2 regions of the Micromonospora sp. NPDC047740 genome follow, and region 2 is predicted to be linked to the other one. Evidence: predicted binding sites of a transcription regulator. Region 2 holds the regulator's gene; the other holds the start of a gene.

Region 1 (3,404 bases), on a different contig from region 2:
CCACGGCCCGGTCCGCCATGGTCGCCCGCTTGCCGCCCACCGCGGCGGCCAGGGCCTTGAGGTCCAGCTCCCCGGTGACCGGCACGACCGCCACGGTCAGCCCGCCGTCGACCTCGGTGACCAGGGACTTGAACACCCGCTCCGGCGGCACCCCGAGGGCCGCCGCGACCAGCGCGCCGTAGTTCGGCGCGTCCGGGGAGACCTGGTACGGGTGGGTGCTGTGGCTGATCTTGCGCTTCGTCAGCAGCGCTGTCGCCGGAGTGCCCTGTCCCGCCATGCCCGACAAGCTAACCCCGCCCGGCCCGGCGGGGCGAGTCGAAATCCGGGCTCAGCCCGGCACCGGCTGGCAGATCAGCACGGTCGGCGCGCCGCCCACCCGGGTGAGCATCAGGCTGGCCGCCGCCTTGCCGGCGAGCTTCAGGTCCCGGCGCAGCTGCTCCGGCTCCAGCGCCGAGCCACGCTTGAGGATCTCGACCCGGCCCACCCGGCGCTCGCGCAGCAGGGCGCGCAGCCGCTTCAGGGAGAACGGCAGCACGTCGGTGACCGTCAGGCAGCGGGCGTACGGGGTGGCCACCGGCGCGTCGGCGTACAGGTAGGCGATGCTCGGGTCGGCGAGGGTCGCGGACAGCTCCGCGGCCAGCTCGGCGACCAGGTGCGCGCGGACCACCGCCGGGTCGGGGTCGTACACGTACCGCCGGACCGCGCCCACCGGCGCCTCGGCGTCGCCGGAGCCGGTGAGCTGATGGCAGGGGGCCGTTCCGCTGCCGGCGCCGTTGTGCGGGGGCCCTTCCTCCAGCACGGTCGCGCGGCGGGGCACCTCGGCCAGCTCGCCGCACCAGAGGGCGGCCTCGACCAGGTCGCCGGCCACGCTGACCCACTCCGCCTCGGCGCCCGCCGGGATCAGCGCGTGGTCCAGCCCCGGGGCAACCTTCACCACGGTCCGCGGCACCCGTTCGGCCAGCCCGGTGACGAAATCCCAGGGCGGCGAGTAGGCGTTCGGGTCGAAGATCCGCCGCCCGGTGCCGGTCGCCCGTCGCGCCGGGTCGCAGAAGACCGCGTCCACCCGGGTCACGTCGAACGCCGTCGCGTCCCCGCATTCCACGGTGAACAGGTCGGCCAGCCCGGCCACCTCGGCGTTCGCGGCGGCCATCGCGGCGGTCACCGGATCGGCCTCCACCCCGTACACCCGGATGCCGGCGCGGGCGGCGGCGAGTGCGTCGGCGCCGAGACCGCACCCCAGGTCGGCGAGGGTGCGCACGCCGGCGGCGCGCAGCCGCGCGGCCCGCCGGTCGGCGACCACCCGGCGGGTGGCCTGCTCCAGCCCGGGGCGGGTGAGGAACATGCCGGCGGCCCCGGGCCCGAACTTGCCGACCGCTCGGCGGCGCAGCTCGGCCTGGGTGAGCGCGGCGGCGGCCAGCCCGGCCGGGAACCCCGCCGAGCGGAGCCGGGCCGCCGCGGCCAGCGGGTCGCCGCCGGCCACCTCGGCGGCCGCCGCGAGGGCGGCCGACCCCTCGGGGGTACGCAGCGCGGCGAGCTGGTCGAGATCCATCCGCCCATTCTCCCGGCCCTGGTCGGCGCCCGGTCGCCGACCTGGCGGGGGCCGGCGGGGCGGGATCCCGCGACGTCGCCGACGTGGCGGGTTTGGTGGGCCGGGACCCCGCCACCTCGCCGAGCCGGCGAGGGCGGCGTGCCGGGCCACCCGGAGGGCGGCGGTGGCGGCGACGAAGGGTTGCCAGCTCGCCGGGGGCGAAGGTGTGGGCGACACGGGGGCCATTGCGTTGGCACTCTCCTTGACGGAGTGCTAGCCGAGGAATAACCTGCGATTAGCACTCTCACCCTGAGGGTGCCAACGCCCGGGCCCTGGTGTCCGGGGGTTGAACGCCAGGCGGACCGGCACCCGCGACGACGGCCCCGCCCGGTGGCATGTGGCAGATTGACGCCGGTCGGCGTGCCGACCGGCAACGAAACCAGTACCCCAGGAGGGTATGCCCGTGACTACCGCGACCAAGGTTGCGATCAAGCCGCTCGAGGACCGGATCGTGGTCCAGGCGAACGAGGCTGAGACCACCACGGCGTCGGGCATCGTGATCCCCGACACCGCCAAGGAGAAGCCGCAGGAGGGCACCGTCCTCGCTGTCGGCCCGGGCCGGATCGACGACAAGGGCAACCGCGTTCCGATCGACGTGAAGGTCGGCGACACCGTCCTGTACTCGAAGTACGGCGGCACCGAGGTCAAGTACGCCGGCGAGGAGTACCTGGTGCTCTCCGCCCGCGACGTCCTCGCGGTCATCGAGAAGTAAGCAACCGATCAGTGTCGTTGCCCCGGTCCGGCTCGCCGGGCCGGGGCAGCGTCGCTTCGAAGGGATACCGATGGCGAAGATCCTCAGCTTCTCGGACGACGCCCGGCACCTGCTCGAGCACGGTGTCAACGCTCTCGCGGACGCGGTCAAGGTCACCCTCGGCCCGCGCGGGCGCAACGTCGTCCTGGACAAGAAGTTCGGTGCACCGACGATCACCAACGACGGCGTGACCATCGCCAAGGAGATCGAGCTCACCAACCCGTACGAGAACCTCGGCGCGCAGCTGGTCAAGGAGGTGGCGACCAAGACCAACGACGTCGCCGGCGACGGGACCACCACCGCGACCGTGCTGGCCCAGGCGATGGTCCGCGAGGGCCTGCGCAACGTCGCGGCCGGCGCCAACCCGGCCGGCCTCAAGCGGGGCATCGACGCGGCGGCGAACAAGGTCTCCGAGGCCCTGCTCGGCCGGGCCGTCGAGGTGGCCGACAAGGAGTCGATCGCGCACGTCGCGACGATCTCCGCACAGGACGCCACCATCGGCGAGCTGATCGCCGAGGCGATGGAGAAGGTCGGCCGCGACGGTGTCATCACCGTCGAGGAGGGCTCCGCGCTCACCACGGAGCTGGAGGTGACCGAGGGCCTCCAGTTCGACAAGGGCTTCATCTCGCCCAACTTCGTCACCGACGTGGAGGGGCAGGAGTCGGTCCTGGAGGACCCGTACATCCTGATCACCACCCAGAAGATCTCGGCGATCGAGGAGCTGCTGCCGCTGCTGGAGAAGGTCCTCCAGCAGAACAAGCCGCTGCTGATCATCGCCGAGGACGTCGAGGGCCAGGCGCTGTCCACCCTGGTGGTCAACGCGATCCGCAAGACCCTCAAGGTCTGCGCGGTGAAGGCTCCCGGCTTCGGCGACCGCCGCAAGGCGATGCTGCAGGACATGGCGATCCTGACCGGTGCCGAGCTGGTCGCCCCGGAGCTGGGCTACAAGCTCGACCAGGTCGGCGTGGAGGTGCTCGGCACCGCCCGCCGCGTGGTGGTCGACAAGGAGACCACCACCGTCGTCGACGGTGGTGGTCGGGCCTCCGAGGTCGCCGACCGGGTCGC
Region 2 (3,404 bases):
GGGAGAAGAAGCCGCCCTGCTTGGTCAGCTCGGCGACCTCCTCGCCGCGGGTCTTGGCGAACTCGCGCAGCATCCGCTCCTGCTCGGCGTCGAGCTTCGTCGGGGTACGCACGTCGAGGTGGACGTAGAGGTCGCCCCGGCCGGTGCCGCGCAGGTGCGGTACGCCCCGGGCGCGCAGCCGCAGCGTGCTGCCCGGCTGGGTGCCGGACTTGACGTCCACCGTCTCCTCGCTGTCCAGCGTCTTGATGGTCAGCCGGGTGCCGAGCGCGGCGGCGGTCATCGGCACGGTGACCCGGCAGTGCAGGTCGTCGCCCTTGCGGGAGTAGACGTCGTGCGGCCGCTCGTGGATCTCCACGTAGAGGTCGCCGGCGGTGCCGCCGCCGGGGCCGACCTCGCCCTGCTGGGCCAGCCGGATCCGCATGCCGTCCTCGACCCCGGCCGGGATCTTGACGGTGAGCGAGCGGCGGGTCCGCACCCGGCCGTCGCCGGCGCAGGTCGGGCAGGGGTGCGGGATGGTGGTGCCGTAGCCCTGGCAGACCGTGCACGGCCGGGCGGAGACCACCTGGCCGAGGAAGGTCCGCTGTACCGACTGCACCTCACCCCGGCCGCCGCACGCCTCGCAGGTGGCCAGGTGGGTGCCGGCCGCGGTGCCCGCGCCGGAACAGGTGGTGCAGAGCACCGCGGTGTCGACGGTGATCGGGGCCTCGACACCGAACGCGGTCTCGTGCAGGTCCAGCTCCAGCCGCAGGATCGCGTCGGCGCCCGGCCGGGTACGCGGGCGCGGCCCCCGGCTGCCGCCGGCCGCCCCACCGAAGAAGGCGTCCATGATGTCCTGGAACCCGACGAACGGCCCGGCGCCGCCCGGGCCGCCCGGACCCGCGCCCCCACCGCCGGGCGCGAGCGGGTCGCCGCCCAGGTCGACGATCTGCCGTTTCCGGTCGTCCGAGAGGACCTCGTACGCGGCGTTGATGTCCTTGAACTTCTCCTGTGCCTCCGGATCCGGATTGACGTCCGGATGGAACTGCCGCGCCAGCTTGCGGTAGGCGCGCTTGATCTCGTCGTCGGAGGCGTCCCGGCTCACGCCGAGAATGCCGTAGTAGTCCCTGGCCACTGCGTTCCGTGTCCTCATGTTCGTCTCGCGTTGCGCGGTCGTCGGCCACTTTCCGGCCGGCGGCCCTGACTGGTCAGTTCTGGGCCAGCAGATCGCCCACGTAGCGTGCCACGGCCCGCACTGTGGCGATGGTGCCGGGGTAGTCCATCCGGGTCGGTCCGAGCACGCCGAGTCCACCGACGATGGTGCTGCCGGGGCCGTAGCCGGTGCTGACCACGGAGGCGGCGCGCAGGTTGTCGATCTCGTTCTCGTCGCCGATCAGCACCCGGGTGGTGCTCGGCTCGGCCTCGCCGATGAGCTTGAGCAGCACGACCTCCTCCTCGAGCGCCTCGAGGATGGGGCGCAGCGAACCCTGGAAGTCCAGCAGACCACCGCGGGTGAGGTTGGCGGTGCCGGCCAGCGCGATGCGCTCCTCGTGCCGCTCGACCAGCGTCTCCAGCAGCACGCTGGAGAGCGTGGCCATGGCCGGGCGCAGCTGCGGCGAGGACTCGTCCACCAGCGCCTGGACCAGCGGCGGGGTGTCCGCCAGCAGGGTGCCGACCAGCTTCTCGTTGACCAGCCGGCGCAGGTCGGTGACGTCGTCGGCGGGGATCGGCCCGGGCAGCTCGACCAGCCGTTGCTCGACCCGCCCGGTGTCGGCGATCATGACCACCATCAGCCGGGTGGTGGAGATCGGCACCAGTTCCAGGTGGCGCACCTTGGAGCGGGCCAGGCTCGGGTACTGCACCACGGCGACCTGCCGGGTGAGCTGGGCCAGCAGCCGGACCGTGCGGTGCACCACGTCGTCCAGGTCGACCGCGCCGACCAGGAAGCGCTCGATGGCCCGGCGCTCGGCCGGGCTGAGCGGCTTGACCCGGGAGAGCCGGTCGACGAAGAGCCGGTAGCCGCGGTCGGTGGGCACCCGGCCGGCGCTGGTGTGCGGCTGCCGGATGTAGCCCTCCTCCTCCAGCACCGCCATGTCGTTGCGGACCGTGGCCGGGGAGACGCCCAACTGGTGCCGCTCGACCAGGGACTTGCTGCCCACAGGCTCCTGCGTGGCGACGTAGTCCTCGACGATCGCGCGCAGCACGGCGAGCTTGCGGTCGTCGAGACCCATCTCCCCACCTCCTGACGCGCCTCGGCCCGCCGGCGCGCGTCGCCACCCGATTGGATCAGCGGCACGCGGTGCCGACTGAGCGTCTGGCACTCGACTGTAGCGAGTGCCAGTCTACGTCGGCGTGCCCGCCGACGCGATGATCAGCGACGGACCCCCGGTGCGGACCGCCACGCAGTCACGCCCCCTGGGCCGAACAGCCGGACATCCCGGGCGATCTCCCCCTGGCGCGCCCTTGCCCACGGGACCTACCGTGACGTCCATGACTGAACCTCCTCGCCCTCCGGGAGCGGGGGACTCCGGCGCCCAGCCGCCGGAGGCGACCCCGCCGTCGGCACCGTTCGGCTCGTCGGCGGACGAGCCCCCCACCGCACCACTGTCCGGCGCACCGGCGGGGGGCGACTATCCCCCGCCCGGTGGCTATCCGCCGCCCTCCGGCGGCCAGCCGCCGTCGGGTGGCTACCCACCGCCGGGCGGATATCCTCCGCCGGGCGGATATCCTCCGCCGGGCGGCCACGCCGCGCCCGGCGCCGGCTACCCGACCGGCGGCGGCTACGGGCCGCCCGCCGGCTACGCCAACAACGAAGACAAGACCTGGGCCCTGGTCGCGCACTTCGGCGGCGCGGCGGCGATGTTCATCAGCGCCGGGGTGCTGGGTTGGCTCCCACCGCTGGTCTCGATGCTGGCCCGGGGCAACCAGTCCCCGACCGTGCGCCAGCACGCGGTCGCGGCGCTCAACTTCCAGCTGCTCTGGTCGATCGTGGGCCTGGTCGGCTGGATCCTGAGCTGCATCCTGATCGGCTTCCTCGGCGTCGGCGCGGCCGTCATCCTCGGGGTGGTGTTCGGCATCCTCGCCGGGGTCAAGGCCAACGAGGGCCAGCTCTACCAGTATCCGATGAGCCTCAGCCTGATCAAGTGACCCTGACCCGGCCGGCCTCCGGGTCGGCCGGGTCCGGCATCGCTCAGGGCAGCAGGTCGCGGACCACCGCGTCGGCCAGCAACCGGCCGCGCAGGGTCAGCACGGCCCGGCCGGCCGTGTACGCGTCGGGGGCCAGCAGGCCGTCGGCCAGCGCCCGCTCGGCGCCGGCCCGGCCGGCCGGGTCCAGCACGTCCAGCGGCAGGCCGGCGGCGAGCCGCAGCCGCAGCATCACGTCCTCCATGTGCGCCTCGTCCCGGGTGAGCACCTCCCGGGCCAGGCCG

What was found. Region 2 encodes HrcA, which represses chaperone genes, less so after heat shock. Its sites were predicted from a motif close to GGTTNGCACNCTCNNNNNGAGNGTGCNAACC; they were not measured.
Region 1: the regulator HrcA is predicted to act here: its motif matches at 1,822-1,852, upstream of groES (co-chaperone GroES).

Annotation. Positions count from the first base shown of each region.
Region 1 is NZ_JBIDCT010000007.1:95,570-98,973, reverse strand. It holds gene ybaK (Cys-tRNA(Pro) deacylase) at 1-277, opposite strand, end outside; gene ACGF4F_RS14885 (methyltransferase domain-containing protein) at 329-1,549, opposite strand; gene groES (co-chaperone GroES) at 1,986-2,300, shown strand; gene groL (chaperonin GroEL) at 2,371-3,404, shown strand, end outside.
Region 2 is NZ_JBIDCT010000025.1:35,076-38,479, forward strand. It holds gene dnaJ (molecular chaperone DnaJ) at 1-1,111, opposite strand, end outside; gene hrcA (heat-inducible transcriptional repressor HrcA) at 1,185-2,207, opposite strand; gene ACGF4F_RS32825 (DUF4870 domain-containing protein) at 2,467-3,123, shown strand; gene hemW (radical SAM family heme chaperone HemW) at 3,167-3,404, opposite strand, start outside.